DNA from 2 places in the Halobacillus sp. ABR2_026 genome. Region 1 is predicted to be linked to the other one. Evidence: riboswitches for the same ligand, from Rfam matches in the RefSeq annotation. Region 1 holds a riboswitch; the other holds the start of a gene.
What was found. A riboswitch is a leader RNA that binds a small molecule or an ion and turns the genes downstream of it on or off. The one in region 1 is predicted to bind lysine.

Region 1 (15,013 bases):
AAACACAGCGTCTGCACATGCAGGCGCTGCTTTTATTATTCGGCACCTAAATTTATTTTAAAAAATATAAGCAGTATACTGACCATACACCGTTTTATGTGGTATGATATTTTATTAGTTTCCTAAGTAATAACGAAAGAAGGTAATACTATGTCATCCCAAGAAATTAACCGTGTCCCTTTGATGATTGTGCTGATTTCCGGGGCTTTTGTCGCCATTTTGAATCAGACGCTGCTCGCTACAGCTCTGCCCCACATTATGGCTGATCTGAATTTGGATGCGAATACCGCCCAGTGGCTGCAGTCGATCTTTATGTTAGTGAATGGCATTATGATCCCGATCACTGCTTTTCTTATTGAACGCTTTTCTACACGTGGTTTGTTCATGACTGCAGTCGGGCTGTTCGCTTTCGGTACTCTTGTCTGTGGAATCGCTCCAAACTTTTCTGTCCTGTTGGCTGGAAGAGTGTTACAGGCCTCTGGTGCAGGAATTATCCTCCCTCTTATGCAGACGATCATGTTTCTCGTATTTCCTGTTGAGAAAAGGGGATCTGCAATGGGCATGTTCGGACTTGTCATTGCCTTTGCCCCAGCTATCGGACCGACTCTATCCGGATGGCTGGTGGAGCAGTTTCCATGGAGAAGCCTGTTCTTCGTCGTATTGCCGATCGCGGTTGCTGACTTAATCGTAGCCTACTTCATATTGAAAAATGTGACGAAACAGACGTTTCCGAAAGTGGATCCGATCTCCATCATCCTTTCCACCTTCGGTTTCGGAGGACTTCTATATGGATTCAGTGTGGCTGGAAGTGCCAGTTTCTTAAGTCAGGAAGTACTCCTGTCCCTCGGTGTCGGAGCAGTTACGTTAACACTATTCATCTACCGCCAAATGAAATTGGAAAAGCCGATTTTGGAGTTCCGTATATTTAAATACAAAGTATTTACACTGACCACTGCTCTTGGCATGATCGTCTTCATATCCATGATCGGAGGAGCGGTCATTTTACCGATCCTCATGCAGGATATGCTTGGGTTCACGGCATTTGAATCAGGACTCATGCTGCTGCCGGGGGCTTTGTTGATGGGCGTCATGAATCCGATCACGGGCCGGCTTTTCGATAAGTTCGGAGCACGCTGGCTTGCCATTATTGGGCTCGGACTACTCTCAGTCTCCACCTTTTTGTTTACGGTTCTGGATCCGTCTACGACATTTCTGTACTTGGCGCTCGTCAACTGTGTAAGGATGTTCGGAATTGCGATGGTCATGATGCCTGTGACAACGGCAGGGCTCAATCAGCTGCCCCAGCATCTCATGCCTCACGGAACGGCCATGAACAATACGATGCGCCAGGTTTCCGGAGCCGTCGGTACAGCCCTGCTCGTTTCTGTGATGACGAGCCAGACCATACCTTCTGAAGGAGTGACGGGGCTGATTCATGGAGTAAACGTCTCCTTTATTGTGGCTGGTATTTTCGCCATTACTGGTTTCATTATGGCTTTTTTCATTAAAAGATCACGCCCGGGCGAAGGCGAATTCAGTAACGCTTAAAAAAATTCACACAAGTAAAGCCTCGCTGTCCTACCAGCGAGGCTTTTATTATCGGGTGGGGTTTGGGTCCGGCATTGTTTCCGCTCTCTATTAACGGAAGGCGTTGGAAATAGTAACGCGCATTTTGCAAATCATCAATCATTCAAGGAAGACCACCAACTCCTGCCACCTCTTTGTTCATGAACGAGCGTTCTTTGCGGAAGTTGATGAACATAGCCTTTCCCTTAAAGTTATACAAAAAATAAATACATGGTCACTAAAACAAACAGCAAAAAGGCGACAGATGTCATATAAACAATGATCCGGTGGGAGGAAGCAAAGCGGTTTTCATTGATATTCTTCCGCGTATGATAATAATTCACGGTCGCTCCGATAATCGTCATGACGCCAAGGAATAAGGATGAAATACTGACAAGCACAGCCAGACTTCCCGCCAAAACTCCTGCCGTCGGAAGAGCTGATATATGGACGGTAGTCGCTAGAAAACCGATGCCGACTAAAGCGATACTCGTGCGTATCATGCTAAGTATGTTCGTTCATTCGCTAAGTGCTGCTGAATCAATTTTCTCTCATCGACCATCCAACATTCACCCCTTACCTCTTTATCTTACTGTTCCTAAAACTTATCCTACAGCCATCATGAAAAAGAGAAGGCCTTTTAAAGCGCCTTCCCCTATTTACTCAACGCCGATTTATAGCGTTCATAGTAGCTGTCTACATTATTCAATAACAGCAATTCTGTATACAGGTAAGCTTTCATATTAAAGTCAGCGAAATCTATGTTCGTAAGCTCCTGAATTTGTTTAATTCGATAATTCAACGTATTCGGGTGAATAAACAGCTCATTTGCTGTCTGCTTTCCTTTGCCATTGTTCGCCAGGTACGCTTCCAAAGTAAAGAGAAGGTCTGTCTGCTTCAACGTATCATTCTTAATCAAGGTCAGCAGGTCTTCACTATAGTAATCCTCTGAACTGTTTTTCTCATACAGGGCAGCTAAATATCTGTACAGGCCCAACTTAGAGAACTCCCGCGGCATTGTTTCAGGCCTGGGTCCTATAAAGTTAGCCGTCTCGATGACTTCAAGAGCTTCGAGAAAGCTTTTTCTCATGTAGTAAATTCTCGTGTATTCCTTTCCGACCCCGATGAGAAAATGATAAAATTCATCCTCACCGGTCTCTATTTTGACGACATCAATGAGGTCACGGGCGATGTCTCTTGAGGAAAAGCGGTCAGATTCCCTTCCTTCAATGAACAGGATCAATTGGAATTCGGTTTTCAAGTAGTACAGATGACGGTTCGTACGGAAGCGGTTGACTGTCGATTCCAAATCATCCAGCATCGACTTGTATTGTGGAGCCGTCACTGAAAAAACGACGATGGAAAAACGATCGGGAATTCTCAGTTTAGCGAGGGAAGCGTCGTGTCGGAACTGACTTTCACTGGCATATTCATGATGAAGAAGCTGCCAGAGAAGTTCTTCCTTCCGTCCTTCTTTGGCATTTTCTTTCATGAACTGATCGTAAATCAGCTTGCCGAGATGCCCGGTAATCTCCTGTAAAAACTCCATTTCTTCCATTTCCAGATGTTGATCCGCTTCCTGCACCCAGACGTATCCCATCGTATGACCAAGATGCTTGGCTGCAATGACGACGCGTTGTTGAAAACCAAGATCCTCCATAGGATGAACCCGTATAGGATCGGATTGTTTTTCCAGTCGAGTCACGATGCCTTCTTTTTTTAACCGATCAATAATAAAGATCGGACACTTCTTCGAAAGAATCGTCTTCTGCTGAGTCTGATCGAAATCATCAAAGGTCGAACTATATGCAATCAACTCAAAATTCTTATTCTCTATTATGACAGGCTTCTTTAATTTCGAACTGATCAGCTCTGTCGCTTTATGGATATCTTCTGCCTGAAGGATCAATTCTTTGACTTCCATAGGAATCCTGACCTTTCCGAGTAGGTTAAATGTCATGTATCGTTACCCTCCATTATATCGTTTGTAACTGGAAAGAAAAAGAAATATATCGAAAAGCCCCTGAAACAGACCCCGGCACTATTCGCAGGTGCATCAAACCTTTTTTCGTCTGACCACAACTGCTGGACCTATGGAATTCCGGGCAGAAACACGATGTAAAAAAGCTCCCCCAAGTATGGGAGAGCCTTAGGCTTCATTAAAACATTTCCGATATTGTTTTCGCCTGCATGTGCAGCGCCAGATAATCTGGTCCGCCGGCTTTGGAGTCAGTACCACTCATCTTAAATCCGCCGAATGGCTGATAACCAACGATGGCACCTGTACAGTTACGGTTGAAATACAAGTTACCGACATGGAAATCATATTTTGCTTTTTCCAGGTGGTCACGATTGTCAGAGATGACCGCACCTGTCAGCCCGTATTCGGTGTTGTTGGCAATGTCGATTGCCTCGTCAAAGTTTTTCGCTTTGGTGAAGCAGACGACCGGTCCGAAGATCTCTTCCTGCTGCATGCGGGAATCAGGGGCAAGGTCTGCGAATACAGTCGGTTCTATGAAGTACCCTTTTGAATCGTCCCCTTTACCACCGGTGACGAGACGACCTTCCTCTTTACCGATTTCGATATAGCTCATAATTTTATCGTAGGCTCCTTGATCGACAACAGGCCCCATGTAGACATTTTCTTCAGATGCGTTGCCGACCGTCAGCTGTTCCGCCCGTTGTTTTACTTTTTCCAATACTTCGTCATACACATCTTCGTGAACAACGGCGCGGGATCCAGAAGAACATTTCTGGCCGGAGAAACCGAAGGCAGACACGATGATCGCATCGACAGCCGTTTCGATATTCGCTTCTTTGTCCACGACGACGGTGTCTTTACCACCCATTTCAGCAATGACCTGCTTCAAGTGGGTTTGACCTTCTTGAATTTCCGCCGCTCGTTTGATGATGCGCGTTCCGATATCACGGGAACCTGTAAAGGAGATCAAGGCTGTTTTCGGATGATCAACAAGATAGTCACCCACTTCGCCGCCACTTCCTGGTACGAAGTTCAAGACGCCTTTCGGCAGACCTGCTTCTTCCAGTACTTCTACGAACTTGGCGGCAATGACCGGGCTGTTACTTGCAGGCTTCATCACGACCGTGCTTCCTGTGACAAGGGGAGCAACCGTTGTACCTGCCATAATGGCAAACGCAAGATTCCAAGGCGGGATAACAACGGCAACGCCTGTGGATGTATATACATAACGGTTTTGCTCACCAGGGCGGCTTTCTACCGGCTTTCCTTCTTTCAGCTCAATCATTTGGCGTCCGTAATATTCAAGGAAATCGATTGCTTCTGCTGTATCAGCATCCGCCTCTTTCCACGGCTTTCCTACTTCATACACAAGATAAGCGGAAAATTCATGCTTACGACGACGGATGATGTGAGCTGCACGGAACAATAACTCAGCGCGAGCACGCGGATCCCATTTTCTCCAGTCTTCAAAAGCAGTCGCTGCTGACTGGACGGCTTTTTCGGCAAGCTCTTCATTCGCTTTAGATACAGTCCCTACAACCTGCTTTGTATCAGCAGGGTTTGTGGATGTGATGGTATTGTCTGTACGAATGCGATCGCCATCAATGAGAAGATCATGATGCTGCCCTAATTCTTCTTTCACTTGCTTTAATGCTTCCTCAAAAGCTTTCTTGTTTTCTTCAATTGTAAAGTCTGTGAATGGTTCGTGTTTATAAGGCTGGACCATGATAAAATTCCCCTTTCTAATGTGTAGAAGTTTTATTTACTAAAAACACCTTTTAATGCAAAGGCGATGTTCGCTGGTCTCTCGGCGAGTCTTCGCATGAAGTACCCGTACCAGTCCTCACCATAAGGGAGATAGACTCTGACCTTGTATCCTTCTTTCAGAAGGTCTTTCTGCATTTGATTCCTCATCCCGTAAAGCATTTGGAATTCAAAGCGGTCGGTTGGAATGTTATGTTCTTTTGCTAATTTCTTCGTATACTCGACGATGGCATCATCATGACTGGCGATAGCTGTATAATTGCCATTCAATAAATTTTTCTTAATCAGATGCTTCAAATTATCATCGACGAGATTTTTTTCTGGAAAAGCAACTTTCCCTGATTCTTTGTACGCCCCTTTTACGAGACGCAGGTATGGCATGCATTCATTAAGGTTATCGAGGTCTTCATCTGATCGGTATAGATAAGACTGAACGACTGTGCCCAGATTCGGGTATTCTTGTTTCAACTCCTGATAGATCTCAAGAGTATCCCCGCATCTTGAGGAGTCTTCCATATCAATCGTCACCGTGATGTCGTATTTCCTCGCTTCTTTCAAGATGAGTGCCATGTTCTCCATAACCAGGTCACGGCTGATGTCCAGCCCAAGTGACGTTAATTTCAGAGACACTTCAGACTGCAGTTGGTTGCTTGCAATCTGCTGGATACAACGGATGCATCTCCCGCCCGGTCTCTGGACTCTTCTTCACAGTCTACAAACTCACCTAAGTGGTCGACGGTTACGACCAGACCCTCGTGGTTCAATTGCTGTATTAATGGAATTGCCTGGGAGAACGTCTCTCCCCCTACTATCTTGTCAGCCCCAAATTTACTGCCAAAGCGCTTCGCAAAGCGATCTAACAACTTATTGTTGGAAAGGTATAAGAAAAAATTCTTACTGATGGCTTCCAAGATCACCACACCCTTTCATCATTCTCTATTGTTTCACCAACCGGGTTCGCAAGGTGGAATGGAAGTTCTAATGTTTGAACTGTTAAGAAAATTGTAACGAATAGCGCTTACATTCGACAACGTGTACCAAACACAAAGATAAGCACAGAGTTTTATAGTTTAAACACAAAAGCGTCCCTCCCCCGTTTATACAAGACGTAGAGCGGGAACAAACCTTGCCATTGATTTTGGTATTATCTGTAAGACCTGGTACACCAAATATTGTTAATGTCTAACCTCTCTTTCTTTTGACTAGACTGATAGATGATCAAATAGAAGATAGAGGTGACCGAATGAGCGATTATATCGTTTCTCTACACTGGATTTATACGTTTGTCATGTTAGCGGGGGCTCTAACATTTTTGTACTTGAGCCGTAACCCCCGCGGTGTCCCGAAATATGAGTATGTTATTGCTACCATTATCCCTTTATGGTCAGGAGCTGCTTACTTATCGATCGCTTTAGGCCAGGGGATTCTCGATCAACCGGACAAACCCGTTTACTTTGCACGCTATTTAGACTGGGTTGTGACCACCCCCCTCCTTCTGCTCGCTCTTGCATTAACAGCGATGTACTATGAAAAGAAAAAGGACAAAGCTCTGATTGGTGCCTTGATCGCGTCGGATGTATTCATGATCCTGACCGGATTGATCGCTGACTTCTCTTCAGAAACACTTAAATACGTCTGGTACGTTCTCGGTCTGACCGCACTGGCAATCATTCTTTACATTGTTTGGTATCCGTTGCGAAAGATTGCCATTAAAGGTGGGGAGGAACTGAAAAAACATTATCAACGATCCGCTGCCTATTTGACGGTTTTCTGGGTCTGCTACCCAACCGCATGGTTCATTGGCCCTTCGGGTGTCGGATGGACCCAGCATGCTACAGAAATTACTGCCTTCATAGTCCTTCCGATCTTATCCAAGATCGGCTTCAGTCTCATTGATGTCGGAGGATTACGCCGCCTGAAACTTCCAGGGGTGGAAGGGTAACAGAGGAATGGGAATATATGTATGACCTGGTCTGCAAAAATTTTGAATTTCATTCCATAAAAAAACGAAAGCCTGAGGAACTCCATCAGGCTTTCGTTTTTGCTTATTTCATGACTAACACAGGGCAGGTGGAATGTTGGACGATGTTATTGCTCACACTTCCGAGAAACAACTTCTTCACCTTCCCAAGTCCGCGGTTCCCGACGATAATCAAGTCCACGGTGTGCTCCTCTGCATATTTACAGATCTTAAAACCAGGATTTTCTTCTACATCACTAACAAGAACCTCCGTGACAACACCCACTTCAGATGAAGCCATTTGTCCTTTCAACACTTCCATTTCAGAATTCAACTGACCGGCTATTTCATCCCCAATACTATGGGAGAGTGCGGCATTTGTTGCTGGACCTGTGGGTGTGACGACAGATACGATATGAATTTCCCTATTGGGCGTTTCGCACGGCTGATTTCTAGCTTCCCACACCGCTTCCCTACTCAAATCACTCCCATCATATGCAACGAGGATTCGTTTGGTCATGGGGGGTGCCCTCCTTAATAGAGTATCCTTTCATACTTCTATTATATCATATTGTAAACGCTTACTTAAGAGTCGAATCAACCATCCCTTCTGCCTTCCACACTGATAACCTCCTAAGAATAAACAATCACCCATGACAAGTGTCATATAAATGTCCTGACGTTTATGTCTTATAAAATGCAGGGCTTTTTCCTATCATAAGTAACATGAAGAACTATGAAGGAGTCGTTATGATGAACAAGGATAAACAACGAGAGCTGAAGAAGAGTGTTTCAGCCTTTGCGAAACCCGATACAAAAGCCGGCATCCGGCAGTTGATTAACACGGTTGTTCCGTTTATAGCACTATGGGCACTGGCCTACCTGAGCCTCTCTTTATCTGTTTGGGTCGCTATTCCTGTAGCGATGATTGCAGGTGGATTTGTTATCCGTCTGTTCATTATCTTCCATGACTGCACACACCAGTCATTCATGAAAAGTCAGAAAGCAAACCGGATCATTGGAACGATTACAGGGATCCTTACGTTGTTCCCGTTCGACAAGTGGAAACGCAGCCACTCCATCCACCATGCGACAAGCGGTAATTTGGATAAACGTGGAACCGGAGATATATGGGTGATGACCGTTGATGAATACGTCAAAGCCTCTTGGAAAGAACGTCTGGCTTACCGCCTTTATCGCAACCCGATTGTCATGTTCGGCCTTGGGCCATTGTATTTGTTTCTCGTTTCCAACCGTTTTAATAGAAAAGGTGCAAAGAAGAAAGAACGCATTAATACGTATGTGACCAACCTATCCGTTGCTGTCTTGTACAGCCTGCTTATCTGGGCGATCGGCTTGGAAGCTTTCCTCATCATTCAAATACCGGTATTATATGTGTCCGGTGTTCTCGGTATATGGTTGTTTTACGTTCAGCACCAATTCGAGGATTCTTATTTCGAAGACGAATCCGAATGGGACTTTGTTAAAGCCGCAGTTGATGGAAGTTCCTACTACAAGCTTCCTAAAGTCTTTCAATGGGTGTCAGGAAACATCGGTTTCCACCACGTGCACCACTTGAGTCCTAGAGTACCTAATTATGCTTTGGAACAAGCTCATGAGCAGACGCCGCCGCTTCAGCACGCGACGACGATTACACTCGGAACCAGTCTTGAGTCGATTCGATTCCGACTCTATGACACAGAAAATAAAACATTCGTATCCTTCAAGCACGTGAAACCACTCTTGAAAAAAAAGCAAGCCGGCATGATGAACCAAAGCCGGCCAAGCTTCCAGGATGAATGAAGGAGCAAGCCCATTCCCTCGAATGGGCTTTTCCTTTATGCTAAGAAAAAGGAGGTGCCTGCAGATGAATAACTGGTATCAAATCATTCCAAAAAATACGGGGCTGAGCACATATGTCTGGATCATTTTCTGCGTACTGCCCTTTTTCTTTATTTTTCGTTCTTCCTCCATCTATGAAATGCTGTTCGGTATTCTTATGACCTTGATTTTCTTCCTTGCCTACCGGCTGTCGTTCATATCCAACAGCCGACTGGTCTATTTGTGGGTGAGTGTGGAGATGGCCATCAGCATCATAATGACCGCGTTATTCGGTTATATTTATTTTGCACTGTTTATCGCCTTTTTCATCGGGAACATCAAACATCTTGGAGGCTTTTTAGCTTTATACATTGTCCACCTGACGACAACATTGATTGTGAGTACGACAACATTTATATATGAAGTGGATTCTCTATTTCCAAACCTCCCCTTCATCATTATCACCGTCATCGGGGTCATCCTGCTTCCGTTTACAGTCCGATACCGTAATCAGCAGCATAAACTTGAAGGAGAATTGCAGGACGCCAATGAACGAATTTCTCAACTTATGGTCATCGAAGAACGTGAACGTATCGCTCGGGACCTTCACGATACGCTCGGCCAAAAGCTGTCCATGATCGGCTTAAAAAGCGATCTCGCCCGCAAGTTAATGACCGTAAGCCCCGAAAAAGCCACGAAAGAAGTGGAAGACATCCGTAATACCGCCCGGACGGCATTGAAGGAAGTCAGGGAGATGGTATCGAATATGAAAGGGACGAAGCTGGAAGATGAAATTGTACGTGTCCAGCAAATTATTGAAGCTGCAGAGATGCATTTCCAATTTCAAGGGGACCCACATGTCACGAATACCCCCCTGCTCGTAGAAAATGTACTCAGCATGTGTTTGAAAGAGGCGGCCACAAACATAGTGAAGCATAGCGGAGCTGACTCATGCGAGGTATCCATTGAACAATTCCCTACAGAAATTGTGATTAAAGTCCAGGATGATGGAAAAGGCCTTCCTGACTCTTTAGAACCTTTTAGGGGAAATGGATTACAAGGGATGCGTGAGCGTTTGGAATTCGTGAATGGTAGACTTGAGATCCAATCAGACAATGGAACGAGACTTGAATTTCATGTCCCGAACGTTATAAAAAATAAAGAAAAGGAGGGAAACGCATGATCCGGATTGTTATTGCTGAAGATCAGCGGATGCTTCTCGGGGCACTCGGCGCGCTGCTCGACTTAGAAGAGGGCATGGAAGTTGTCGGCCAGGCATCCAATGGTGAAGAAGCCACCGACCTTGTGAAAAAATTAAAACCGGATGTGTGCATTATGGATATTGAAATGCCCGTTAAGGATGGACTGGATGCTGCAGAGGAGTTATATGAAGAACCATGCAAAGTGATTATCCTTACGACATTCGCACGCCCGGGGTATTTCGAGCGCGCCCGCCGTGCAGGGGTAAGCGGCTATTTACTGAAAGATAGCCCCAGCGAAGAACTCGCTACAGCCATCCGTAAAATCATGGACGGCCAACGCATCTTTGACCCAGAACTGATCGATCTTGCCTTCACCCAGCAAAACCCATTAACAGAACGCGAGCGTGAAGTTATCCAATTGATGGCAGATGGAAAAAATACGAAAGATATCTCCCAAGAGCTGTTCATCACCCCCGGGACCGTCCGTAACTATGTTTCGGTGATTTTAGAAAAATTAGAGGTCAGCAACCGTATTGAAGCGATCTCTAGATTCAAAGAAAAAGGGTGGTATAAAAAATCCCGCTGACCCCCTTTTCCGAGAAGTCATCCACTAATAAATCTCTGCCGAACTAGATTTATTAGTGGATGACTTATTCAATTTCTTTCAACTCTTCAAATCTAAAATAAAGGCTCTGATAAAGTTTAGTGTTGATGTTACTGCAAAAAAGGAACTTCCAATTTTATAGAGGTTCTTCATTTTTATTTTTAGCTTATTCAACGAAAGCTCCCTTTTCTTGAAGACTCAGCTTCGAGATGTTCCGGAGGTTCATTGCCTGGTTGAGCGTTACGGGCGGCTGGGAAGCCACTCGCTTTCCTGCGGGGATGGCGGCAAGCCTCCTCGGACTTCGTCCTGTGGGGTCTCGCCAGCCCATCCATTCCCGCGGGAGTCTCGCAGCTTCCCAACCACCCCTTTGATAGTAAGGAGAAACGACCCCTATACCTAGAGGAATTTTTCCCTCTTCCCCATATTAAGGCAGGCATAAAGTGCTCTGTATCAAGCTTATAAATTTTGAATGCCTGCTGTGGAGAGGTTATATGATCTACTTTCCTCAGTCATTCAAGCTGATTGTTCCAGTAGTGATTTAGAGAATCTGCCATGGCAAAGGGGCGGAGGGGAATGGCGCGACTCCTATCTTAAGTGTGCAGGCGCCTCGTTCAGCGGCGTATGGACTGGACTGAGCTGGAGGAGATAAAGGAAACACGAAGAACGAAGGGATTCGATGTTGACTTATCGTACAGAAGCGAGGGAAGTCTCACTAGCCGCTAGGCGCAGAAACCGGATATCTACGAGGAAGAGAGTGCTTGGGGAGACCCCGCAGGACGTAGTCCGAGGAGGCTCACCGCGCTCCCGCGGAAAGCGAGTCATTCCCCGCAGCCCCTACCCCCAACACAGAAGTCTCGAAATCAAGTCTTCAACAATCCTGCCCTATAGCGAAAAACTCCGTTTGAAATAATAATCCAACAAGAATTAATAGTTGGACCGTGAAAGGAGATCAAAATAAAAGAACATTGAATAAAGTGTGACCAAAACCACACCAGCAGCCATAATATGAGGGGTGAAAACACCTAATGCTTATAGACCGGATGTTATAACATAACTCACAGGTCTGAATCCCATGGAAGCAGAACCCCATGATCCGTCCCCGCTTAAACGAAAGCCTCACAACCAAGACTTCCAGCTTCCTAAATATACTTCTGAAAATTTTGTCGAACCGTTTGTCTCCTTGTCTTTCCACTTGTATGATTGAGACTTTTTTGATAACATGCAACTAACTAAATATTTTCTTATTTCAATTGATTTTGAAGTAAGGATAGAGGTGCAATGACATTAGTACACTTAGCGGAGGAGAAAGAGCTCCTGAGATGCAGGTGGAAAGGGGAAATTGCCGAAGCGAAAGGGAGCTCATCTCCCTGATGCTGGTTCTGCTGCTGAATAAGTACAGGACTGTCATATAGGAAACTATATGGAGGGCTATCTTACGCAGGAACGGTTAAAAGTTTCTACGGCAGCAGCGAGCCCTCGTTGCTGCCGTTTTTATTTTGACTGCCTAGCCCTCACAACCTCGAACGTATTCAAAATTCTAACAAAGGTGTGAGGTTATGAATTTCGGCCAAGTATTAACAGCTATGGTGACCCCTTTTGACAGCGAAGAGAACATTGATTTTGACGCCACCCGTACACTCGTCAACCACTTGATCGAAAACGGTTCGGACGCCCTGGTTATTGCAGGAACAACAGGAGAATCCCCTACTTTGACGACGGAAGAAAAAATAAGTCTCTATAAGTTCGTCGTTGAAGTTGTCGATGGCAGGGTCCCTGTTATTGCCGGTACCGGCTCCAACAATACAAGAGCTTCCATCAGCTTGACTGAAAAAGCACAAGAAGCCGGCGTCGACGCTGTCATGCTCGTTACTCCTTATTACAATAAACCAACACAAGAAGGACTGTATCAGCACTTCTCTACAATCGCCAAGTCCACGAAGCTTCCGGTCATGCTCTACAACATTCCTGGCCGAAGTGTCATCAATATGGAGCCAGCGACAGTCATCCGCTTAGCTGAAGTAGAGAACATCGTATCCATTAAGGAAGCAAGCGGAGATTTGGATGCAGCGACAGAAATTATTCGTGAGACCCCGGATGAATTTTCTGTTTACAGTGGTGAGGATTCCAATACCCTACCATTCGTGTCCATTGGTGGTACAGGAATCATTTCTGTCTCATCCCACGTAATCGGAAATGAGATGCAGCAGATGATTCGAAGTTACCGGAGTGGTGATTTCGCCTATGCCGCCCGTCTTCACCAGAAGCTTGTCCCGGTCATGCATGCCATTTTCTCAGCCCCAAGTCCTTCTCCTGTCAAAGCGGCTTTGAATGCCAAAGGCGTAGAGGTTGGTAGTGTCCGCCTCCCTCTCCTGCCATTAACAAATGAAGAGAAATCGTATGTGCTTGATGCACTTGAACAGGTCCAACCGCAAGAAGCTGTAACGGCTTCATAAAAAAACCGCCCGTAGGCGGTTTTTTTATTTGGTATAAACAATCTCATCGATGATTCCATACGTTTTCGCTTCTTCTGCACTCATGAAATAATCCCGATCCGTATCTTCCGCAACCTTGTCTACCGGCTGCCCTGTCCGTTCCGCAATGATTTGATTGATGTGCTTTCTCAGTTTGATGATCCGTGTTGCTGAAATTTCAATGTCTGCTGCCTGACCCCGGGCCCCGCCAAGTGGCTGGTGGATCATGATTTCACTATTCGGAAGAGCATATCGTTTCCCTTTCGTCCCTCCGAGTAATAGCATGGCTCCAAAAGACGCGGCCATCCCTGTACAGATCGTCCTCACATCAGGACGGATGTAATGCATCGTATCCAATATGGAGAACCCTGCAGTCGTTGATCCTCCCGGGCTGTTGATATATAAAGAAATATCTTTTTCAGGATCATCCGCGGCAAGGTATAAAAGCTGAGCGACGATACTGTTGGCCATATGACCTGTAATTTCTTCACTTACCATCACTATCCGATCCTTCAGCAGACGAGAATAAATGTCGTAGGACCGCTCTCCTCCGCTTGTTTTTTCAATAACATAAGGAACAGTGTTCATCAGTTATGCCTCCTTTAAGCTGCTACGGAGAAGACGTTTAAAGAGTTATCGTGGTGTTGGGTGCTGGAAGCTGGTTGAAGGAGAATCGGAATTTTCTCAATTAAGACAGAAGGATCCTGAATAGTCAGTGTCTTCACCATCGTTTGGTAGAGGAGATCGTCCCTGTTGCGGGTCTTTAACACCAGGAGTCTTTCCTTTTCGTCCCCTTTGAATAAGTTGCTGCGCGCCCGTCTCAACAACCCCTTGACCCCCGTATCCTCCATTTTCAGAAGCTCGGCAATCTCTGAGATTTTATATTGGAACGCTTCCTTCAACACAAATGAAAGAACCTGCTTCACCGTCAACCTTTCTAACAAAAGCTGGACGACTGTGTCATCTACGTCATTCATTCTGACTGAAGAAATAATGGGCGTTTTTTCCATCAAAGACTCTCGTTTCTCCTTCCGCTTACAATCCACCCAGACATGGTAAGCGATTTTCTTAAGCAGAGACGGACGGACTTCATATGTGTCATAATGTTCGAGCGCTCTCAATACAGACTCCTGTGCAAGATCATTTCCATCCCACTTGTTTTTTGTGATGAACAAACAGTAGTGTAGAAGTTTACCATAGACCTCTTCATCCAACGTATGTTTCCATTTGGTCATCCCTCTATCGAAATCCACCTTCCACTCTCCTTTCGTCCTCTCACAGCTAAAACGGATAACGGTGAGAAAAAGATACGGCTTATGATCATCTTATTCGTTTTTTTCTCCCAAACTCCTTGGATCCCGTGGATTTTCAATAGCCAAGCGATTCCACAAAGCTCTCCTATCACTCATCTTTCACGGAAATTTCCATCGTATCTTCATCCAAGGTCGTTTCAAATAAAACGACCCACCGGCCTTCCTCTTTCCTGAAGTCAATTTGCTTTACACTAACATAGCTTGGAGAGTGAGTCGGTTCCTCCATCTCTTGCTCCGCTTGTTCAACGGATTCTTTAATAACTTCACTTGAGGTCTTATTCGCTCCCTCCGGGTGCACATCCTTTATAAACGCCGTTTCCTTTGCTCCCGA
Region 2 (15,013 bases), 860 kb from region 1:
TGGATGAAAGTGTCGAAAAAGTTGATGCAACAGTGCAGGATATTGTAGAAAACCCAAAAAACATCGAGTTTGATACAGGTGTAGATGCGGCTAATCTTCCACAAGTCTATCAACGTGAAGAAAATGTCCTTGTAGCGATTAATACCAACTATGCCATCGAAGCTGGACTCTCTCCAAGTGAAGATTCCATCATTCTCGAGTCATCTGATTCCCCGTATGTGAATGTGGTTGCTGCCAACAGTGAAGATAAAGATAACGAAGCGTTGAATACACTCGTGGAAGTTCTTCGTTCTGAAGAAATTGTAAACTTTATTAAAGAAGAATATGATGGAGCCGTTGTTCCAGTGTCAGAGGGTGCGGAATAGCGGATAAAAAGAGTGACTGCGGTGATACTAACCGCAGTCACTTATTTTTTATTGGGAGGTCACCTTATGCAGGAGCAAAATATGACATGGACGCAAACGTACCTACATGATTATAAGGAAGGAATGGGTTCTTTCAGAGAACATATGCCGGAAGTTGCCCATAAATTTGATGCATTCACAGAAGAATGTTTTAAAGCGGGGGAGTTGTCAAAGAAAGATAAACAATTGATGGCTTTAGGAATAAGTATCGTTGCCCAGGACGAATACTGTATGATTTATCATACCAAAGGGTGTGTAGATCAAGGGGCTACTGAAAAGGAAATTCTTGAGGCTTGCGGTGTAGCAGCAGCATTCGGAGGAGGGGCTGCTCTTAGTCAGGCGGTAACTCTTGTGCAGGATGCATATATGGACTTGACTACAACTGTTAATTAATTGATTAATTAGAAAATTCGAGGAAATTTAATGTATAGTATAGTATCAAACGAGTTAAGCGCTTACATTGGTGTTCAGTATTTATTTTACGCAAATTTAAAGTTTCAGGGGGGTTTATAAGGGTATAGAAATTGTGTTACTTTAAATTGTGTAAATAATCTGAAAGGATTGATTCGTTATTAGTGACGATCTCAGTTTGAATTATACTGCTGATATGGAGAAGGCCATGCATCAGGCACATAACATGAGCTATGCGGAGTACAGCAGGAAGTTGGATACACGCTTGAAAGTGGAAGAAAAACGCCAACGTGAATTCGAAGAGAGTCAAAAGATGTTTGCCCAGGTTGATCGACAGCTTCATAGGTAATAGATACAATTTTCTAAAATCAGGTGTGTTTAGCCACCTGATTTTTTCATGTTATAATATTGATGAAAAGCGACGAATTTTGGTGTTGATCTATCATAATCCCTTCATTTTGCAGAGGGGGAAAAAGTTGATAACACACACTAAATGATATAAGATTGTAATGAGAATAAATTGAGAATAGTTCTTTGATTCCGATCAACTTGGACATTCAATAATAATAGATACTGGAGGTATTCATTTATGGCAGGATCAACTTTAGAAATCAAGGATCTTCACGTAGAAATCGAAGGTCAAGAAATCCTTAAAGGTGTTAATTTAACAATCAACGGTGGGGAATTCCACGCCGTTATGGGACCAAACGGAACTGGTAAATCTACACTAGCTTCCGCAATTATGGGTCACCCTAAATATGAAGTGACAAAAGGTGAAGTTTTGCTTGATGGCGAGAACGTTCTTGAAATGGAAGTGGACGAGCGCGCTCAAGCAGGTCTATTCCTTGCTATGCAATATCCTAGTGAAATCAGTGGTGTAACAAACTCTGATTTCCTACGTTCTTCTATTAATGCTCACCGTGAAGAAGGCGATGAAATCTCTCTTATGAAATTCATCAAAGAGATGGACGCTAAGATGGATACGCTTGATATGGATAAAAACATGGCACAGCGTTATCTTAACGAAGGTTTCTCTGGCGGTGAGAAAAAGCGCAACGAGATCCTACAATTAATGATGATTCAACCAGCGATTGCTATCTTGGACGAAATTGATTCAGGACTTGATATTGATGCATTGAAAGTCGTTGCAAAAGGAATCAACGAAATGCGTAACGATGCTTTCGGTTGCTTGATCATCACTCACTACCAGCGTCTATTGAACTACATCACTCCTGATAAAGTACACGTTATGATGCAGGGCCGTGTTGTTAAATCCGGCGGACCAGAACTTTCCCAGCGTCTTGAAGCGGAAGGTTATGACTGGATCAAACAGGAACTTGGCATCGAAGACGAAACCGTTAACGCGTAATTAAGATAGGAGGGTAATCATGACAGTAGAAGTCTCACTACCATATGACAAAGAGTATATCTCGCAATTCTCCCAAGGGCAGAACGAGCCTGAATGGATGAAGAACCTTCGTCTTAACGCCCTGGAGAAGTCGGAAACTTTAGAGCTTCCGAAACCGGACAAAACGAATATCTCCAAATGGAACTTTACAGAATTCAATCATCACGTATCAGGTGATATCATTGAATCTCTTGATGAACTTCCAGTTGAAATTAAAGACTTCTTAGATGAAGAAAAAGAACAACAGAATCTTGTAATCCAGCGTAACCATACGGTGGCTTATGGTACGATCGATCAAAAGCTGAAAGATCAGGGTGTCATTTTCACAGACATCGGCACAGCTCTTAAAGAGCATAGCGAACTTGTGGAGAAGTATTATATGAATGATGCTGTCCATGTAGATGAACATCGTTTGACAGCTGTTCATGCAGCCCTTATGAACGGTGGTATTTTCCTTTATATTCCGAAAGATGTACAAATTGAAGATCCTATCCAGGCCATCTTCTGGCAGGAAGATCCTAAAGCTTCTTTGATCAATCACATTTTAGTCGTAGCTGAAGAGAATAGTTCAGTAACGTATGTTGAGAACTATATTTCTAACAACAAGGAAGATAAAACATCTGCGAATATCGTTACAGAAGTAATTGCTAAAGATGGAGCAAAAGTCTCTTTCGGTGCGGTGGACAACTTCGAAGCAGGTACTACAGTGTACACGAACCGTCGCGGTGTTGCCTATCGCGATGCTGTCATCGAATGGGCTCTTGGCCAAATGAACGAAGGAAATACTGTTTCTGAGAACATCACTCATTTAATCGGTGACAATTCCCACTCCAACGCTAAAACGGTAGCGATCGGACGTGGCACACAGAAACAGAACTTTACAGCAAACATTACTCATTTCGGAAAAGGTTCTGATGGGTATATCCTCCAACACGGAGTAATGAAAGATAAAGCTTCAGCCATTTTCAACGGAATTGGCAAGATTGAGCATGGCGCGAGCAAGTCGAATGCTGAACAGGAATCACGTGTTCTTATGCTTAGCAGTGATGCACGCGGGGATGCCAATCCAATCCTTCTCATTGATGAAGATGACGTAACAGCAGGACACGCAGCTTCTGTGGGACGTGTGGATCCTATTCAATTGTATTATCTGATGAGCCGTGGGATATCCAAGTTTGAAGCGGAGCGACTTATCATTCACGGATTCCTTGCACCAGTAGTAAAACAATTGCCTGTAGAAGCGGTTAAACGTCAGCTTCAACAAGTAATTGAAAGGAAAGTATATTAATGGATGTAAAAGCGGTACGCGACGAGTTTCCTATTCTCCATCAGGAAGTTAATGGACATCCGCTCGTGTATTTGGATTCTTCAGCTACTTCTCAAAAGCCGATCAAGGTTATTGAAAAGCTGGGAGAATACTACCAGGGTTACAATTCCAATGTTCACCGGGGTGTTCATACTCTCGGAACGAGAGCTACTGATGAATATGAAGGAGCTCGTGAAAAGGTAAGGCGCTTTATTAATGCGTCAAGCACACAGGAAGTCATTTTCACCCGTGGTACAACGACAGCTATTAATACGGTAGCGTCAAGCTATGGTCGAGCCAACTTGAGTGAAGGGGACGAAGTTGTTATTACCCCTATGGAACACCATAGTAATATCATTCCATGGCAGCAGATTGTGAAGGAAACAGGAGCTACACTTAAGTATATCCCTCTTCAGGCGGATGGCACGATTTCGTTGGATGATGTAAGAGAAACGATCACTTCGAAAACTAAAATCGTAGCCGTTATGCATGTATCGAATGTTCTTGGCACAATCAACCCGGTGAAAGAGATTGCACAAATTGCTCACCAGCAGGGGGCTGTTATGCTTGTAGACGGTGCCCAGAGTGCCCCTCATATGAAGATTGACGTTCAAGATCTGGATGCAGATTTCTACGCGTTTTCTGGTCATAAGATGTGCGGGCCGACAGGAATCGGAGTGTTGTACGGGAAGAAAGCGATCCTTAAGAACATGGAACCTGCAGAATTCGGTGGAGAAATGATTGACTTTGTTAATCTATATGACTCTACTTGGAAAGAGCTCCCGTGGAAGTTCGAAGGGGGCACCCCGATTATTGCAGGTGCTGTAGGATTAGGGGCAGCGATTGATTTCTTAACAGATATCGGTTTGGATGATATCAAAGCTCATGAGGAGAAACTTGCCACCTATGCCATGCAGGAAATGCAGAAGGTGGATGGTATGAAGATCTACGGTCCTGAAGAACGTGCTGGGCTTGTCACATTCAACCTTGCTGATGTCCACCCTCACGACCTGGCGACAGTACTCGACGCTGAAGGGATTGCCGTCCGTGCCGGGCACCACTGCGCACAGCCGTTAATGCGTTGGCTGGAAGTGTCAGCGACCGCAAGAGCGAGCTTCTATCTGTATAATACGGAAGAAGATATCGATAAACTCGTTTCAGGATTAAAAACAACAAAGGAGTATTTTGGCGATGTCTTTTAATAACCTGGATACACTTTATCGTCAAGTCATCATGGATCACTATAAAAATCCGCGCAACCGTGGATCCATCGAAGGAGACCCCATGGTTGTAGATATGAATAACCCTACATGCGGCGACCGTATCCAGCTTCAACTGCAAGTGGACGATGGTATAGTGAAGGATGCGAAATTTGATGGGGAAGGCTGTTCCATCAGCTTGTCCTCAGCTTCTATGATGACGCAGGCAATTAAAGGAAGGCCAGTTGACGAAGCATTAAAAATGTCTGAACTTTTTTCTGATTTAATGCAGGGGAAAGATGTCGATGAAGGTGATATGGATCTCGGAGACATCGAAGCCCTGCAGGGAGTTTCCAAGTTTCCTGCGCGTATAAAATGTGCGACGCTTGCTTGGAAAGCAATGGAAAAAGGTGTAGATGGAGAGAAGGAAGACTAAGCTTTTCTATACCAAAAGGAGGTATATAACATGGCCAAAAAAGCGCCAGAAGTGGGAGAGTATCAATACGGTTTCCACGAAAAAGATGTTTCGATTTTCCGTACGCAAAAAGGTTTGACGAAAGAAGTCGTTGAACAAATCTCCAACTATAAAGAAGAACCGAAATGGATGCTTGATTTCCGTTTGAAGTCTTTGGAACAATTCTATAAAATGCCAATGCCTCAGTGGGGCGGCGATCTATCTGAACTTAATTTTGATGACATCACTTATTATGTGAAGCCGTCTGAGCGTTCTGAACGTTCATGGGATGAAGTTCCGGAAGAAATCAAAAACACGTTTGACCGTCTTGGGATTCCTGAAGCTGAGCAGAAATATCTATCTGGTGTTTCCGCACAGTATGAATCTGAGGTGGTCTATCACAATATGGAAAAAGACCTTGAAGAACTGGGTGTTATTTTCAAAGACACTGATTCAGCTCTTAAAGAGGATGAAGAGTTGTTCAGAGAATACTTCGGTAAAGTCATTCCGCCGTCTGATAACAAATTTGCAGCATTGAACTCTGCGGTTTGGTCCGGTGGTTCCTTTATCTATGTACCGAAAGATACAAAAGTAGAAACGCCACTTCAGGCGTATTTCCGTATCAACTCTGAGAACATGGGTCAATTCGAGCGTACGTTGATCATCGCTGACGAAGGGTCTTCAGTACACTATGTAGAGGGTTGTACAGCACCAACGTATTCTTCCAGTTCTCTTCACAGTGCCGTTGTAGAGATCTTTGTGAAAGATAACGCTTACTGCCGTTATACGACGATCCAGAACTGGGCGAACAACGTCTACAACCTTGTAACAAAACGTGCAGTTGCAGAATCAAACGCTACGATGGAATGGGTCGACGGAAACCTAGGTTCCAAGTTGACGATGAAGTATCCTGCTGTACTTCTTAAAGGTGAAGGAGCGCGAGGCATGACGCTTTCCATCGCTCTTGCTGGTAAAGGACAGCACCAGGATGCCGGCGCGAAAATGCACCACCTGGCACCGAATACATCGTCTACTATCGTTTCGAAATCCATCTCTAAACATGGTGGTAAAGTAACGTACCGTGGAATTGTACAATTCGGTCGTAAGGCTGAAGGTGCTCGTTCAAATGTTGAGTGTGATACGCTCATCATGGATAATGAGTCTACATCCGATACGATCCCTTACAACGAAATCATGAATGAGAACATCTCTCTTGAGCATGAAGCGAAAGTTTCCAAAGTATCTGAAGAGCAGTTGTTCTACTTGATGAGCCGTGGAATTTCTGAAGAAGAAGCTACAGAAATGATCGTCATGGGCTTCATTGAGCCGTTTACTAAAGAGCTTCCTATGGAATACGCTGTTGAAATGAACCGCCTGATCAAATTTGAAATGGAAGGTTCTATCGGTTAATAACGGGATTAAAGCCGTGCAGATATCATCTGCACGGCTTTTTCATTGTGGAAGACACTGTTTCGAGACTTTTATTGTGTGGATGGGGACTACGGGGAATAGCTCGCTTTCCGCGGGAGCGCGATGAGCCTCCTCAGGCTGACGCCTTGCGTGGTCTCACCTAGCACTCTTTTCCGCTTCGATATTCGGTTCCGGGGCCGAGCGGCTAGTGAGACTTCCCTCGCTTCTGTCCGATAAGTCAACATCATATCACTCCGTTCTCCGTGTCTCCTTTATCTCCACCAGCCCAGTCCATACGCCGTTGATCAAGGCGCCTCCACACTTAAATTAGGAGTCCCGCCATTCTCCTCCGTCCCTTTGCGATATCAGTGTCTCGAAATTGCTTACAGAATAAACAGCTATACCGTTTGATTGGAGAATAAGACTAAAACTCCCCCTGTCTAGGTATTTGAACTCAACAATCAGGATAGGGGAGACAATCAAGCTTAGTAAAAGGGTTCGTCTCTCATATACATCAAATGGGATGGTTGGAAAGCAGCGAAACTCCCGTGGGAGAAGGAGATAGGCGAGATCCCGCAGCACGCAGTCCGAGGAAGCTCGGCGCTCCCCCACAGGAAAGTGAGTAGCTTTTCAGCCCCCCTGATGCTCAACTGAGGCAACGACCCCGGAGTAATTCCAAACGGAGTATTCCACAATCGGGAGCTTATTTGATACTCCAATGGAAGCAAGATGTTTTATGAATACAAAACATGATACTATAATATTATCTATTAAGAGTTAAGGAAGGTTCGTTATGTTTTTGATTATGTTTGTGGTCGGATTGATTACGGCCCTTGTCGGCAGTGTGGCAGGACTTGGCGGGGGCGTTATATTGGTACCTGTCCTCCTGTTTTTAGGAGACCATTTTTCAGCTTTTGATTGGGTGAACCCGCAAACAATCGTAGGCATTTCTTTAGTCGTCATGATTTTCACAGGGATGTCCTCTGCAATCTCGTATATGAAACATAATCGTGTGGACACAGCGATTGGACGAGTTTTCCTTTATGGGAGTATCCCGGGAGGTATCCTTGGTTCATGGTTGAACCAGTTCTTTGAAACAGATGGTTTTTCCTTGTTTTTTGGTATTGTCATGATTGGAGTTTCCCTATTATTTTTTATTCCGAGAAGACAAACGGATCGTCCTTTGTTCCATAAAGGAATGGTAAGCGAGAAGACGATAAATGGAAAAGTTTACAAATACCGGATGCCTTTTTGGGTCGGTTTTGTGTTGTCCTTTTGTGTGGGGATGCTTTCAGGACTTTTAGGCATAGGCGGGGGCTCACTGATGGTTCCGGCTATGATTCTGCTGTTGAATATTCCCCCGCATATTGCCACAGCTACTTCTATGTTCATGATCTTTTTTGCGAGCATAACAAGTTCCGCCACCCATGTTTTTCTTGGACACGTGGATTGGAGTCATACGCTATGGTTTATACCAGGGGCATATGCAGGTGGTACTCTTGGAGCATGGGTCAATCGCCGACTTGATGAGAAAGTAGTGGAAAGATTCTTAAGGTTGCTGCTTATCCTTATCGGTTTGCGGTTAATTTGGCAAGGTTTAGGGTGAGGAGACTGATGATGAAGGAAAAACTGCACTTTTATTATACTAGCGATCTGCACAGTCACTTTGAAAATTGGCCCCAAATCGTAGGGTATTTTAATGAAAAGAAAAAAAAGCATGAGAAAAAAGGGGAAGAGTATTGGTTTTTTGATAATGGGGATCACGTGGATCGTTTCCATCCTATTGCTGAAGGGTTGATGGGAAAAGGCAATGTCGAGTTGATCAATGACGCAGGATACGATGTTGCTACTCTTGGTAATAATGAAGGAATTACGCTTGCAAGTGACGATCTTCACTCGTTATATAATGAGGCATCGTTCAGCGTTGTTTGTGCAAATCTGGATTGCGTGGTTTCGGACACCCCTGATTGGCTGAAACCTTACCACATCCTTGAGTCTAAACACGGGACTAAGGTCGGCGTCATCGGCTTGACAGCACCTTTCCAAGCGTTCTATCAGCAACTCGGCTGGGAAGTTAGGTCTCCCTCCGATGTATTGGATGAAATCATGAGTGAGTTAAGAGAACAGACGGATATCATTATTCTTTTGTCCCACCTGGGTATTAATGAAGACGAAGAAATTGCCAGGCGTTATCCTGGCGTAGATATCATTATTGGAGGTCATACCCATCACCTGTTTAAGAATGGGGAATATATTGAGGGAGCATTATTAACAGCTGCAGGGAAACATGGCACCCATCTTGGTGAAATTGCTGTGGAATGGAATATTGATACGCGTCACCTGGAGAAGAAAGAAGCTTATGCTATTCCTACCGAACATATGAAAAAAGATGATGACGTGACAAAGAAGGTCCAGGAGATTCGTTCCAAGGCCATTCATGAGCTGGGTAATCCTGTTGCTCACCTCGATGCACCTCTTCATATTGCATGGTTTCAGAATACACCATTAATGGATCGTCTAACTGAACAGTTGCGGAGATGGACCTCGGCAGATATAGCGATGTTAAATGCCGGGGTTCTCCTCGATCATCTGCCGGCGGGGGAAATCACTTATGAGGATATCCATCGCATCTGTCCACATCCGATGAATCCATGCCTCGTGGAGTTGAAAGGTGATGAGATTCTTGAGGTGATCCGGGCAGCCCATACCAAAGAACTTACAGAGATCAGGCTTAAAGGTTTCGGGTTCAGAGGTGAAGTGATTGGGAAAATGGTCTTTGCCGGTATTGATATTGAAATAGAGCAAGATGAAGAGGAAAAAGAGCATGTGAAGCGGGTTACTTTCGGTGGGGAGCCGATTGACCATGACCGTTTGTATCGCTTTGCTACCGCTGATACTTTCACTTTCGGCCGCTTCTTTCCTGAGATTGCATATGCAAAGTCCAAAAAGTATTTTATGCCTGAGCTTCTTAGGGACCTCTTGTCCGAGGCGCTTCAATCATAATTTCAGCTACCTCATCGGGTAGCTTTTTTTATAGTGGCAAGCTCCCTCTTGAAGATTGGTGGGGCCTCACTTGATATTAATAAGTTGGTGCTTAAACTCTCCTTTCTTTTCATATAGATAGATGAGGAGGGTTAACCTATGTCTAAGAAGAGTGCGACTACTGGATCCACCATTGGAAAAAGAATTGTACTTAGTCTGCTGTTTTTCGCCCTTTTCACAGCGTTGAGCCTTTGGTTTATCAACCGTGGGGTCACGCCTGCCCTTGTTGAAATCGCTGAAACAAAAGCACAGCAGCTTGCAAGAGACGCCATCAATGAAGCAGTCAGTAAAACGATTGCTGAAGATCTGCAATTCAATGATCTTGTTAATATGGAGAAAGATGACCAAGGGAATATTGTATATATGGGGTGGAATTCCGTAGTGGTGAACCGAGCCCTTAGGGATACGACGATCCGCGTGCAGAATTTTCTAAAGAGGATGGAACTTGGAGAGCTTCCGATGGAGGACACTTCATTAGAACCGAATATCGATCCGGACCGGACCCCGGATGAGTTGGGAGAACAGCCGGCCACACTCATTGAACTTCCAATAGGTGTAGCGACTAATAATAGTTTATTAGCCAACCTCGGCCCGAAAGTTCCCGTGCAGTTACGTGTGATCGGAGATGTTCAATCTGAAGTTGATATTAAGATGACCGAATATGGAATCAATGCTGCACTTTTTGAACTGACGATCCATTTTGAAGTGAATGTACGAATTGTTATCCCTTTCTCTACAGAAACGACAGTTGTCACAAACAATATTCCGATTGATCAGGCGACAATCCTTGGGAAGGTTCCTAATTTCTATGGCGGGATGGGTGGAGAGGGAGATCCATCATTCTCCTATCCAATGGAACCCTTGCAATAATTGTCTGGAATTGATAAAATGACTGAGAATTGAATATGCGTGACCTTATCAGATCGGTGAGGTAGAGGTGCAGACACCATCAGTAATCAATAGGAGCCCGACAAGCGACGATGATTGATGGAAGGGGATGTTTGCCGAAGTGTTTTATAGTTCGTCATGCTATAAGGCGCTGGTGTATATCTGAACAAGAGATACACTGTCATGCATGCTTTTGGGTGCATGGGGCGCTACTGATCGAAATGGAGGATAATCCAATTGCCACTTACAAAGGCGATGGTAGGTTATTTTCTATCATTGTCTTTTTTTATTCCTCATTTTTATCCGCAGTAGCCTTCCATTCCCGTTACATCAAGATTTACGGAGGGGAACCATCATGGAAGGAACCATCTATTCTTTAATTCCAGCAGTATTAATGTTAATCCTTGTTCTGCTGACAAGGAAAGTCATCCTATCTTTAGGGATCGGCATCATCGTAGGAGCATTCCTGCTCACACAAATGGATATTGGCGGAGGCCTGGCTTTAATCTGGTCGACTTTTGCCACAATCTTCGTAAGTGAAGGCGCATTGAATATGGGTAGTATTTACTTGTTATCATTTCTATTCTTATTAGGAATCACTACCGCCTTCATGACCGCATCGGGAGGCAGTCGTGCCTTCGGAAAATGGGCTGTGGAGCGTATTCGGACGAGAAAGGGAGCGACACTCGTTCCGGCACTTCTCGGAATCGTCATTTTTATTGATGATTACTTCAATGCTCTGGCAGTAGGACAAGTCGCACGCCCTGTTACAGATCGATACAAAGTATCGAGGGCGAAGTTGGCGTATTATATTGATTCGACATCTGCGCCGGTTACAGTGATTTCCCCCATTTCCAGTTGGGGAGCCTATATCATTGGAACAATCGGAAGTATATTGGCAGCCAATGAAATTACCCAGTATCAAGCTCTCGAAGCATTTGTCTATATGATTCCATCGAATTTATATGTCTTTGCAGCTCTTTTGCTTGTATTTATGACGATATATTTGCGACTTGATCTAGGACCAATGAAGACCCATGAGAAACGAGCGCTTGAAACGGGAGAATTGAACAATCCTGACAAAGGTGATGTACCAGGAGATCTGAATAATGAATTCAAAGAACATGATCATGGTAAAATCTCGCATCTGATCTGGCCGATTGTTGCTCTTGTAGTTGGTACCGTCATGACAATGGTCATCACAGGGATCCGTAATACAGAAGGAAGTGTCGATTTACTCTCTACCTTTGCCAATACCAATGTAAATATCTCATTGTTCACAGGTGGAGTGGTTGCCGTTGCCTTAGCCTTTCTTTTGTATATAGGGCAACCTAAACCAAAATCCGGAATCGCACGTGTCTTTGGACAAGGACTGAAAGCGATGCTTCCAGCTATTTACATTTTAATTTTTGCCTGGATGATTGGAGACATCATTGGCCAGCTAGGAACTGGTGAATATTTGGCGCAGCAATTCACACAAGCCGACATCAATATTGCCTTCCTACCTTTGATTGTTTTCTTATTATCAGGTTTCATGGCTCTTTCCACCGGGACATCCTGGGGAACATTTGGAATTATGCTGCCCATTGCAGGGGAAATTGCTGCTGTGTCTGCGCCTGAAATGATCTTACCAGCACTTTCTGCCGTATTGGCAGGTTCTGTATTTGGCGATCATTGTTCACCCATTTCAGATACGACAATCCTATCTTCAACAGGAGCAGGAGCAAACCATATCGATCACGTCCTTACCCAGCTTCCGTATGCACTGATTGCCGCAGCAGGAGCTTCGATAGGATACGTCATTTTGGGAGTGACAGGTGGCATTTTAATCCCATTATTTGTGACTTTACTCATCGTAGGAATCACAGCAGTGATCCTTCATAAATTCAATAACAGCCAGCCTACAGCCTGATTATAAAACGAGGAGGAAACGGATGACGTTTCCTCCTCGTTTTTTGTGTAGGCGAGTGAATAAGGGATAAGGTCCTATATGGATCATTGCATGGAAGAAAATGGCCCCCTTTCCTTCATAAGACTTTCGAATCACCTTCCAATTTCTGAAAATTAAAAAATTATTTTGACAAGCTCTGCATTGCTGGTTATAATTTAAGCAGAATAATCAGAAAAATAAAAATTAAAAAACATCTTAATTTTAGGATGTTTGACTCAGGGAGGTCTTTCACATGGAAAATCGTGCACAATGGGGGACACGGGCTGGTTTTATTCTGGCTGCGGTGGGTTCAGCCATCGGTTTAGGTAACATATGGCGTTTCCCGGCAGTAGCTTATGAAAACGGGGGCGGAGCATTTTTTATTCCATATTTATTCGCTCTTCTTACGGCAGGTATTCCTTTGCTTGTCATGGAGTTTACAATCGGGCATAAGTTTAGAGGTTCAGCCCCACTTTCATTCTTTAGAATGAACCGTAAAACAGAATGGCTGGGCTGGTGGGCCGTACTTGTAGCCTTTGTCATTTCAACTTATTACGCTGTTATTATTGCCTGGGCAATTTCCTACAGTATTTTCTCTTTCAACCTTTCTTGGGGGGAGGACACCGAAGGCTTTTTGTTTAGCGATTATTTGCAATTATCCGTAGATCCTGGTCAAACAGGAAGCCTTGTACCTGGTGTATTGATCCCACTTCTTATCGTTTGGGCGATTACTCTTGGTGTATTGTTCAAGGGAGTCAAGAAAGGGATTGAGGCTGCCAACAAGATCTTTATCCCTACATTGATCGTCCTTTTCCTTATTATTGTCATCCGTGCAATCACACTACCAGGAGCTGCTGAAGGTTTGCAGACATTCTTCGCTCCGGACTTTAGTGCTATCATGGACAGTTCTGTATGGGTAGCTGCGTATGGACAGATTTTCTTCAGTTTGTCAATCGCATTTGCAATTATGGTTACGTACTCCAGTTATCTGCCGAAGAAATCTGACCTGACAAACAATGCGTTTATCGCAGGCTTTGGTAACTCCAGCTTTGAACTATTAGCGGGTATCGGAGTGTTTGGTGCTTTAGGGTTTATGGCTTCTCAAAGTGGTGTTCCTGTTAATGAAGTTGTCAGTGGAGGTGTGGGACTTGCGTTTGTTGTTTTCCCACAGATCATTAATGAGTTTCCGGCATTCAATGCATTGTTCGGATTCCTGTTCTTTGCATCATTGGTATTGGCTGGTCTATCCTCACTCATATCCATTTCCGAGACATATGTAGCAGCTTTGAGTGAGAAGTTCGGGCTGTCAAGAAAAGCGGCTGTTGGTATCGGTGGAGGTCTATCCGCTGTCATCTCCCTGTTGTTCGCAACCCAAGGTGGTCTATTCCTATTGGATGCTGCCGATTACTTCATCAACCAATTTGGAGTAGCCTTTGTGGGTCTTGTGGAAGTATTAGTAGTTGCATGGTTCTTGCGGAACCTTAATGACTTTCAGGCTCATGCTAACGGTATTTCCGATATCCGTCTTGGCGGATGGTGGAAGATCTGTCTTGGAGTCCTCACACCAGTGGTGTTAGGCTACATGATGTTCGATTTATTCAAAACCAATCTTTTAAGAGAGTTTGATACACCTACTGGAAACTATGAAGGTTATGCAGATGGATTTATCTTATTCGGTGGTTGGTTCGTAGCTGCGTTCGCCATTGTCATAGGATTCTTGATGACCTTGAAGCGCTGGGATTCCAAAGCAGTCGAAGAGGTAAAAAAGGAGGTAAGCTAATATGACAGCAAGTGCAGTAACGATGATGATTATTGGAATGCTTGTAATATGGGGCGGCCTCGCTGCGAGTATTACAAATGCCGTGAAAAAATCAAAATAATAAGAGAAGCGTCGCATGATTTCATGCGACGCTTTTTTATGGTCGAATGCGATTGGTCCAATCCGGCACATGTGGTGGGAATCGGCCATTCATACACCTTTTTACTTCAGGTCATCACTTCAAGCGATTAATTTTTGGTCATTCTTTCCCACTTCCTTAAAAAAGGATACGGATCGAAAGACCATTCATTTTCACCGTTGTCCTGGTACATCCCATAGTGCAGGTGCGGGGGGAATTTCCCGGATGTTCCGGGTGGTCCATATCCAGAAGCACCTACTGCTCCAATCACATCTCCGGGCTGGACGATGTCCCCCACTTTGATATCTTCAGAGAAGCTGTGCAGATGGGCGTAATAGTGATAGATGTTGTATATATCCCGTATGCCGATCCGCCAGCCTCCGAACTTATTCCATCCTTTCATTTCCACTACCCCGTATGTTGTAGATTTGACGGGCACTCCGTAGTTGGCAAAGATATCGGTGCCTTCGTGAACTCTTCTGCCTCCGAAGCCACGTGCATCTCCCCAGGTGCTTCGATAGCTATAATTCGCCTGTAAAGGAAGAGGAAAGTCCCGATTCGTTAAATCTACGGTCTGGAATTTTTTGAAAACACGTGCGGTGTTCATAATCGTTTGAACGGTAAGATCTCTTTGGTAATAATTCCATAAAGCAATTTTTATAT

Region 2: another riboswitch for lysine. It lies ahead of ACXADE_RS15125 (Na+/H+ antiporter NhaC family protein); the one in region 1 lies ahead of dapA (4-hydroxy-tetrahydrodipicolinate synthase).

The regions. Positions count from the first base shown of each region.
Region 1 covers NZ_JBSWTM010000001.1:3,779,698-3,794,710, forward strand. Annotated here, with positions in the region: gene ACXADE_RS19115 (DHA2 family efflux MFS transporter permease subunit) at 151-1,548, shown strand; gene ACXADE_RS19120 (DUF202 domain-containing protein) at 1,779-2,069, opposite strand; gene ACXADE_RS19125 (PucR family transcriptional regulator) at 2,222-3,526, opposite strand; gene pruA (L-glutamate gamma-semialdehyde dehydrogenase) at 3,726-5,273, opposite strand; partial or broken gene ACXADE_RS19135 (proline dehydrogenase family protein) at 5,306-6,222, opposite strand; gene ACXADE_RS19140 (bacteriorhodopsin) at 6,555-7,253, shown strand; gene ACXADE_RS19145 (universal stress protein) at 7,357-7,791, opposite strand; gene desA (Delta(5) desaturase DesA) at 8,025-9,074, shown strand; gene ACXADE_RS19155 (sensor histidine kinase) at 9,139-10,275, shown strand; gene ACXADE_RS19160 (response regulator) at 10,272-10,880, shown strand; lysine riboswitch at 12,159-12,337, shown strand; gene dapA (4-hydroxy-tetrahydrodipicolinate synthase) at 12,455-13,351, shown strand; gene clpP (ATP-dependent Clp endopeptidase proteolytic subunit ClpP) at 13,376-13,957, opposite strand; gene ACXADE_RS19175 (sigma factor-like helix-turn-helix DNA-binding protein) at 13,972-14,622, opposite strand; gene ACXADE_RS19180 (DUF3221 domain-containing protein) at 14,771-15,013, opposite strand, start outside.
Region 2 covers NZ_JBSWTM010000001.1:2,914,900-2,929,912, reverse strand. Annotated here, with positions in the region: gene ACXADE_RS15180 (MetQ/NlpA family ABC transporter substrate-binding protein) at 1-365, shown strand, start outside; gene ACXADE_RS15175 (carboxymuconolactone decarboxylase family protein) at 432-797, shown strand; gene ACXADE_RS15170 (YuzK family famiily protein) at 1,024-1,164, shown strand; gene sufC (Fe-S cluster assembly ATPase SufC) at 1,405-2,184, shown strand; gene sufD (Fe-S cluster assembly protein SufD) at 2,204-3,511, shown strand; gene ACXADE_RS15155 (cysteine desulfurase) at 3,511-4,731, shown strand; gene sufU (Fe-S cluster assembly sulfur transfer protein SufU) at 4,721-5,164, shown strand; gene sufB (Fe-S cluster assembly protein SufB) at 5,195-6,592, shown strand; gene ACXADE_RS15140 (sulfite exporter TauE/SafE family protein) at 7,386-8,198, shown strand; gene ACXADE_RS15135 (bifunctional metallophosphatase/5'-nucleotidase) at 8,210-9,595, shown strand; gene yunB (sporulation protein YunB) at 9,734-10,504, shown strand; lysine riboswitch at 10,559-10,742, shown strand; gene ACXADE_RS15125 (Na+/H+ antiporter NhaC family protein) at 10,878-12,434, shown strand; gene ACXADE_RS15120 (sodium-dependent transporter) at 12,706-14,232, shown strand; gene ACXADE_RS15115 (MetS family NSS transporter small subunit) at 14,234-14,332, shown strand; gene ACXADE_RS15110 (M23 family metallopeptidase) at 14,460-15,013, opposite strand, start outside.